One region of the Bradyrhizobium sp. CCBAU 25360 genome, then DNA from elsewhere that is predicted to be linked to it. Evidence: predicted binding sites of a transcription regulator. Region 1 holds the regulator's gene; the other holds the start of a gene.
What was found. The regulator LexA, encoded in region 1, represses DNA repair genes until DNA is damaged. The targets are predictions, from matches to a motif close to TGTTCNNNNTGTGTTCNG.

Region 1 (3,410 bases):
TCGTCATTCTCGTCCTCGCCATCGCCACCCTCCTGCCGATCGGCCTCGTTCTCTGGATCATGCCACGCCAGGCCTGAGCCTGCCTTCGATCCAGGGCCGGAAAGCGGCAAGATAAATTGTGGCCGCATTTTTGCCTCTGCTCCCGCGCTCGGCTAGAAGACTGTCGGAACATTTCGTCCGAACGTGCCGAGCAGGAGTTTCGCCGTGGCCTTGATGCCGGTTTCCGACGCCCTTGCTGCGGTGCTGGCGGGTGCAGAGCCGCTGCCTGCAGAGATGGTTTCACTCGACGAAGCCTACCATCGCGTGCTCGCGCAGGACGTCGCTGCGCGGCGCACCCAACCGCCCCAGGCGATGTCGGCGATGGACGGCTACGCCGTGCGCGCGGCCGATGCGGCAACGATCGATTCCAGGCTGACGATGATCGGTGAGGTCGCAGCGGGCCGTCCGTTCACGGAAAGGGTCGGCGCCGGCGAAGCCGTGCGGATCTTCACCGGCGGCGTCGTTCCCGACGGCGCCGACGCAGTCGTGATCCAGGAGGACACGATCGCCGAGGGCAAGCACATAACGATCAAGGAAGCCGCGATCGTGGGTCGGCACATCCGCCCCGCCGGCGTTGATTTCCGCGAGGGTGACGTCCTCCTGCGCAAGGGAACCCGTCTGACAGAGCGCGATCTCGCCCTCGCCGCTGGAATGAATCACCCGCAACTCGCCGTCTGCCGTCGTCCGAAGGTCGCGATCCTCGCCACCGGCGATGAACTGGTGATGCCGGGCTCGACGCCCGGGCACGGCCAGATCGTCTATTCCAACGGCTATGCCCTGCACGCGCTCGCCCGCAGCGAGGGCGCCGAGACCATCGACCTCGGTGTTGCCGCGGATACGCTGGAGGCCACCACCGCCGGCATCCGCCGCGCGCGCGAAAGCGGCGCCGACGTCCTGGTCACGACCGGGGGCGCATCGGTCGGCGACCACGATCTGGTCCAGCAGGCGCTGAAGGACGAAGGCATCGCGTTGGCGTTCTGGAAGATCGCGATGCGGCCCGGCAAGCCGATGATGCACGGACGCTTAGGGACGATGGGCGTCATTGGCCTGCCCGGCAATCCCGCGTCGTCCTACGTGTGCGCCTTCCTGTTCATGGTGCCGCTGATTCGCGCGCTGTCGGGCCGTTCGGTGATTCATCACCATCGCGAGCGCGCCGTGCTGGGCCGCGATCTCGGCGCCAATGACCAGCGCGAGGATTATCTGCGCGCGCGCCTGGAGCCGCGCGACGACGGCACGCTCGTCGCCCTTCCCGTCAGCCATCAAGACTCCTCTCTGCTTGCGAATCTTGCTGCAGCACAGGTACTTCTCGTGCGCGCACCGTTTGCGCCAAAGGCCGAGGCCGGCAGCCCCTGCGAAGTGCTGCGGCTCCCCGTCTGAACTGCGCGGCCACACGCATTCCGCGAGTTTCGCTCTGTTCACGGTAAATTAAGCAGTTGCGGAACATGTATCGAACATATAGTGTCCGTTCATGATTTGTTTCGAGGATGTAGCGGCTTATCGCTGAACTCATCGTCTCGGAATCGAACGACATCAACCGGGGGACTTTGGTCGAGATGTTAACGCGCAAACAATACGAGCTTCTGCGGTTCATCAGCGAACGCTTGAAGGAAAGCGGCGTGCCGCCGTCCTTCGACGAGATGAAGGATGCGCTCGACCTGCGCTCGAAGTCAGGCATCCACCGCCTGATCACCGCACTCGAGGAGCGCGGCTTCATCCGCCGGCTGCCCAACCGCGCCCGGGCCATCGAAGTGATCAAGCTGCCGGAGCTCCAAGCTGCCGCCGGCAACCGACGCGGCTTCACGCCAAGTGTCATCGAGGGCAATCTCGGCAAGCTACGCGCGAGCTCCAGCCCGTCCGCGGACGAGGGCGAGCGGCCCGTTGCGGTGCCCGTGATGGGCCGCATCGCGGCCGGCACCCCCATCGAGGCGTTGCAGACCCGCAGCCACACCATCAGCGTGCCGCCGGACATGCTCGGCTCCGGCGAGCATTACGCGCTCGAAGTGCGCGGCGATTCCATGGTCGAGGCCGGCATCCTCGACGGCGACATGGCGCTGATCCAGCGCAACGAGAGCGCCGATACCGGCGACATCGTGGTGGCGCTGATCGACGACGAGGAAGCCACGCTCAAGCGCTTCCGCCGCCGCGGCGCCTCGATCGCGCTGGAGCCCGCCAATGCCGCTTACGAGGTGCGCATCCTACCGCCGAACCGCGTGAAGATTCAGGGCAAGCTGATCGGGCTTTACCGCAAGTACTGATACCGGAGTCTTCAGCGCCTCGCGCGCGCCTTCGGTCGGCATCGCCGATCAGAGATTGGAGCGGATGATGGTCCGCTCCGGCTGGATAGTCTTTCTGGTTCTGCACAGATTGTCCGGCCCCTCCCCCTTTTCGCGACATCCTCGGCAGGCCGCGGGAAGCAACATCGCTTCGCGGCCTTTCGAGTTCGAGGGGGACAGCCCAAATGCGCCGGATCGTTTGAGCGCAGCCGCAGCAACGCTGGTCGCATCATCATGTCGGCTAGGACACGGCCGTGATCCAGAAAATCCGCAACGACCGCAATGCAGCGCGCACGCAACCGAGCTGACGATACTCGGGCTGGCTGGTTTCGCCGGTCGTTGACGCGCGCCTGCCAAATGCACGGAAGCCGACTTTGTTCCTATCGAATTCGGAAAAGATGGAAAAGATAATGTGATCGGGGCTCGCGGATCCCAGCCGCAGATTTGCCTACAACCAAGCAGACCGTCACGTGCTTCCACTCTGGTAGGGGCCTGCGCCTCCAAAGGGGTGCGGGTCGCTATCTCTGCATAGAGGAGCACCCGATGTGTGACTACAGCCTGCATGCCGTCGCGACGCGCCCCGCAGAAGTCGGCGAGACGATCGTCACGACAACATTCCGCGGCACCTCGACGCGCGGCTTCGCCTCCGAAGCCGATCTCTCCGTCGCGGTCTGCCTGCTGCCGGGAACGGAGCTCGCCTTCGCCGATAACGTCCGTTACGACAACCGCTGGATCTGGACGCGCACCGTCAACTCCCGCGTCGGCAAGTTCGGCAAGATCGATCCGCACATTCCCGATCGCCATCATGATGCGATCGAATTCCCGGACGGCAAATCCGTGCTGGTGACGCAGCTCGTCGAGGGCCAGCGCGCAACCGTGCTGCAACTGCCGGTGACCCAGCCGATCGGCGAGCGCGAGCACAAGCCGCAGATCATCGCCGACAGTCGCCCGACGGTCACGCGACTGCCGATCGGCTGACGCCCTCCGGCCCGGCGGGTCCGGGGCCAGGATTGAAATGCCGTCGCCGGCCGATGCCGGCGAGCCCGGTGGGTTTGTGTTTCACGAAATTCGATCGGCGAGCGCCGCCGCACCTCGTCG
Region 2 (3,410 bases), on a different contig from region 1:
GCGCGCCGGTTCTTGGCGGGATACCAAATGACATAGATGCCGGTCGGCCATTTCGCGAAGGCGGTGGAGAAGGTTTCGCCCAGCCGCTCGAACTCGTCCTTGGCCTCGAAGGGTGGATCGATCAGCACGAGGCCGCGCCGCTCCTTCGGCGGCACGAAGGCCGGCAGCGCCACCCAGCCGTCGAGGTCGACCACGCGCGCCTGTTCGTCGCGGCGCAGCACGGCGATCAGCGCTTTCCGCGCCTTCGGCTCGAGCTCGCAGGCGACGAGTCGGTCTTGCGGCCGGAGCAGGCCGCGCGCAATCAACGGCGAGCCCGGATAGGCTTTGAGCTCACCCTTCGGATTGAAGGCGCGGACGATATCGAGATAGGGTTGTACCAGCGCCAGGGTCTCGTTCGACAGGCGTGCCTGCATCAGCCGCGCGATGCCGGTCAGCCATTCGCCGCCCCGGCGCGCCTCGTCGCTGTCGAGATCGTAGAGGCCGGCGCCGGCATGGGTGTCGATGACGCGGAACGCCCCCGGCTTGTCCTGCAGATAGGTGATGATGCGCGCCAGCACGATGTGCTTGATGACATCGGCGAAGTTGCCGGCGTGGAAGGCGTGACTGTAATTCATGGCGGAGAGTTACGACATCGCGCGATGAAAGTAACTGCCGTCATTCTCCGGGGCGGTGCGCAGCACCGAGCCCGGAATCCATTTCGCCACCGGCTATGCGGGACAATGGATTCTTCGCGCTTCGCGGCCCCGGAATGACGGTCTGAGAAGTCGGCCTATCCACCCCTGATCGGCGGCATGGTGACCTGGTCGCGGCGGCAGGTGCGGCGTTCGATCTCGTCGCAAGCGCGGAATTGCAGGTCCTTGCTGAGGCAGATACGGACCTCGGACAGCCGCGTCCGGTTGCAGGTGACCGAGACGGCGGCATTGCTCAGTCCCGGATTGGCCTTGATGAAGGCTTCCTCGACCTCCGCCGGCGCCACGGACTTGGCCTGCGGCAAATCGAGATATTCGGTCGGGATCTTGATCGCAGCGCGCGCCTTGCGGATCGTCTCGAAATAACTGCGGCCCTCGAGGCCCGAGCAGGTGCCGTGCTTATCCCATTCGTTAAAGATCAGGCCCGGCGCCGGCATCAAATCGAGCATCGAGGAGACGATGCTGCGGTTCAGCCGCGGTGCGGGCCGCTGGCAATATTCGGGGAAGCCGTTCTCATATTGCGGCCACAGCCCATGCACCACGAAGGCGTAGGGCCGACCGCTGCACTGGATCTGCGAGCGGCCGCCACGCTCGGCCGCCTCCTCGCAGAACGAGGGCGACCACGATAGCGACAGCACATAGAAGTCGAATTCGCCGGGCGCGTTCTGCCGCTTGTCCTGGGCGCTTGCGCTGCCGGCGAGCAAGGCCAGTCCGGCGGCAAGGGTCAGGGAGATCACGAGACGGGAAAACAAATGCAATCTGGAATGAAACATAGCGACGCCCCTCAACTAGACTGTGCGAGGAAGCCTAGCAGGCGATGGGAACATTTCAAGAACAAAATTCGGGCGGCCGCCGTTCGGCGCCTCGAGCGACCAATCAGGGCTTCCTAATCAGGGCTTCCTGATCAGGGCTTGGCGGCGCGGCAGGCCGGATTGTAGGCCCAGTTGCGGTCGAGCCCGACCACGCACCATTCGACGCCGTTGCCATAGCCGGCGAAGCCGCCATCCTCGATGATCGAGAAGTGCACCTTGCGCACCTTGCCGTCATTGAGCATGGCCTCGCCGGTGCAATAGCGGCGCGGAATGTTGTCGGACTGCCAGGGCCGGAATGCGGTCTCGCGAACGGCGGAGAAGCCGGTGATCCTCAACGAGGAATTCCAGAACGTGCTTTCCTTTTCCCAGAACTGGGTGGCGATGGTCGGCAGCGCCCTGTCGCAATCGGCGACGGCGCCGTCATAGCGCGGTCCGCTCAGCCAGAAGTTCAGCTCCAGCGGATTGGCGGCCCTGGCCTCACCGAGCGACATCGCTCCGAACATGAGGCCGAGCACAGCGGCATAGCGGAGCAATTTCAGGAGGGGGGCGCGCATGGTCAATCCGGACAGCTAAAGTCTTGCGAAGGTTGGACGGTGCCGCGAAGGCCGGGGGAGGTCAAGTGCAGCGCGGCAACACTTCGCCAGGAGTTGACCACAACTTCGTGGTTGGCAGGGCTTGGGTTCTTTCCACTTTCCTTCCGGCACCGTAAACTGGCGACCAGCCAATTGGAGTGACGGGAATGCGAATCATTGCGGCCGCGGGTCTTCTCGCCAGCCTGGTTGTCTCGGGTCTGATGGCGAGCCAGTCGGCGCGCGCCGATTATGTGCCGCCGTTCAAGGGCAACGACACCGGCGGCATCATCGCCTATTCGATGGCCACCCAGGTCGACGCCCGGCAGGCCGCGGTCGACCACTGCGCGCGCTACGGCAAGGTCGTGAAATTCCTGGCGGTGCAGGCCTATGAGGGCGGTTACATCTCGTTCTCCTGCCGCTGGGTGCCTTATGGCGCCGCCGACCAGCCGATCCGCACGCTCTACTGAGGCGCTGTCGTAACGCCGCACTCTCTCAGCCGGGAGCCTTTTCACATGACGCGCAAACTCGCTTTGCTCGGCTCGGCCCTTTGCCTCGTGGTTTCGGCAGGCGGTGCCTTTGCCGACGACCTGCCGGTGCGCAAGGCTGGTCTTTGGGAGATGAAGCTGGTCACGAGCGGCTCGCCCGTGCCCGAGATGACCATGCAGCACTGCACCGACGAGACCGTCGACAAGGAGATGAGCAACAACGTCTCCCCGATGGCCAAGCAGATCTGCGCCAAGCAGGAGATCAAGAAGACCGCGACCGGCTATGTCAGCGATTCCGAGTGCAGCGTCGCCGGCGTCAGCACGACCTCGCATGCCGAGATCACGGGCGATTTCAACTCGGCCTATACGGTGAAGACCTCCTCGCACGCACAAGGCGGTGTCGCCGGCGCTGCGGGACGCGATACCACCATGACGCTGCAAGCCAAATGGCTTGGGGCCTGCAAACCGGACCAGAAGCCCGGCGACATCGTGATGCCCGGCGGCTTCAAGATGAACGTGCGCGACATGGATAAGCTGAAGGCGCTGCTGCCGAAGTAGGTAAGCGTTGCCCCGAAACCGGTGCGCTCCCTCGCCCCGTTCTTACGGGGAGAGGTGAGGCTGCAGCTACACCGGTATCCGCACGCTGGCCCTCAATCCCCCCATCGGACTGTCGCCGAGGGTGATGTCGCCGCCATGCGAGCGGGCGATGTCGCGGGCGATGGCAAGGCCAAGGCCCGTGCCGCCTTCATCCTGGTTGCGGGCGTTGTCGAGCCGCAGGAACGGCTTGAACACTTCTTCGCGCAAATGCGCGGGAATGCCGGGGCCGTCGTCGTCGATCGTCACGGTCAAATA

Region 2: a site for LexA is predicted at 1,509-1,526, ahead of XH81_RS24005 (ribonuclease T2 family protein). Genes of this name have one in related genera too.

Annotation. Positions count from the first base shown of each region.
Region 1 is NZ_LBJA01000036.1:47,515-50,924, reverse strand. It holds gene XH81_RS13155 (molybdopterin molybdotransferase MoeA) at 205-1,416, shown strand; gene lexA (transcriptional repressor LexA) at 1,593-2,294, shown strand; gene XH81_RS13145 (hypothetical protein) at 2,856-3,290, shown strand.
Region 2 is NZ_LBJA01000041.1:503,040-506,449, forward strand. It holds gene XH81_RS24000 (23S rRNA (adenine(2030)-N(6))-methyltransferase RlmJ) at 1-614, opposite strand, end outside; gene XH81_RS24005 (ribonuclease T2 family protein) at 770-1,462, opposite strand; gene XH81_RS24010 (hypothetical protein) at 1,594-2,055, opposite strand; gene XH81_RS24015 (hypothetical protein) at 2,241-2,540, shown strand; gene XH81_RS24020 (DUF3617 domain-containing protein) at 2,586-3,116, shown strand; gene XH81_RS24025 (ATP-binding protein) at 3,183-3,410, opposite strand, start outside.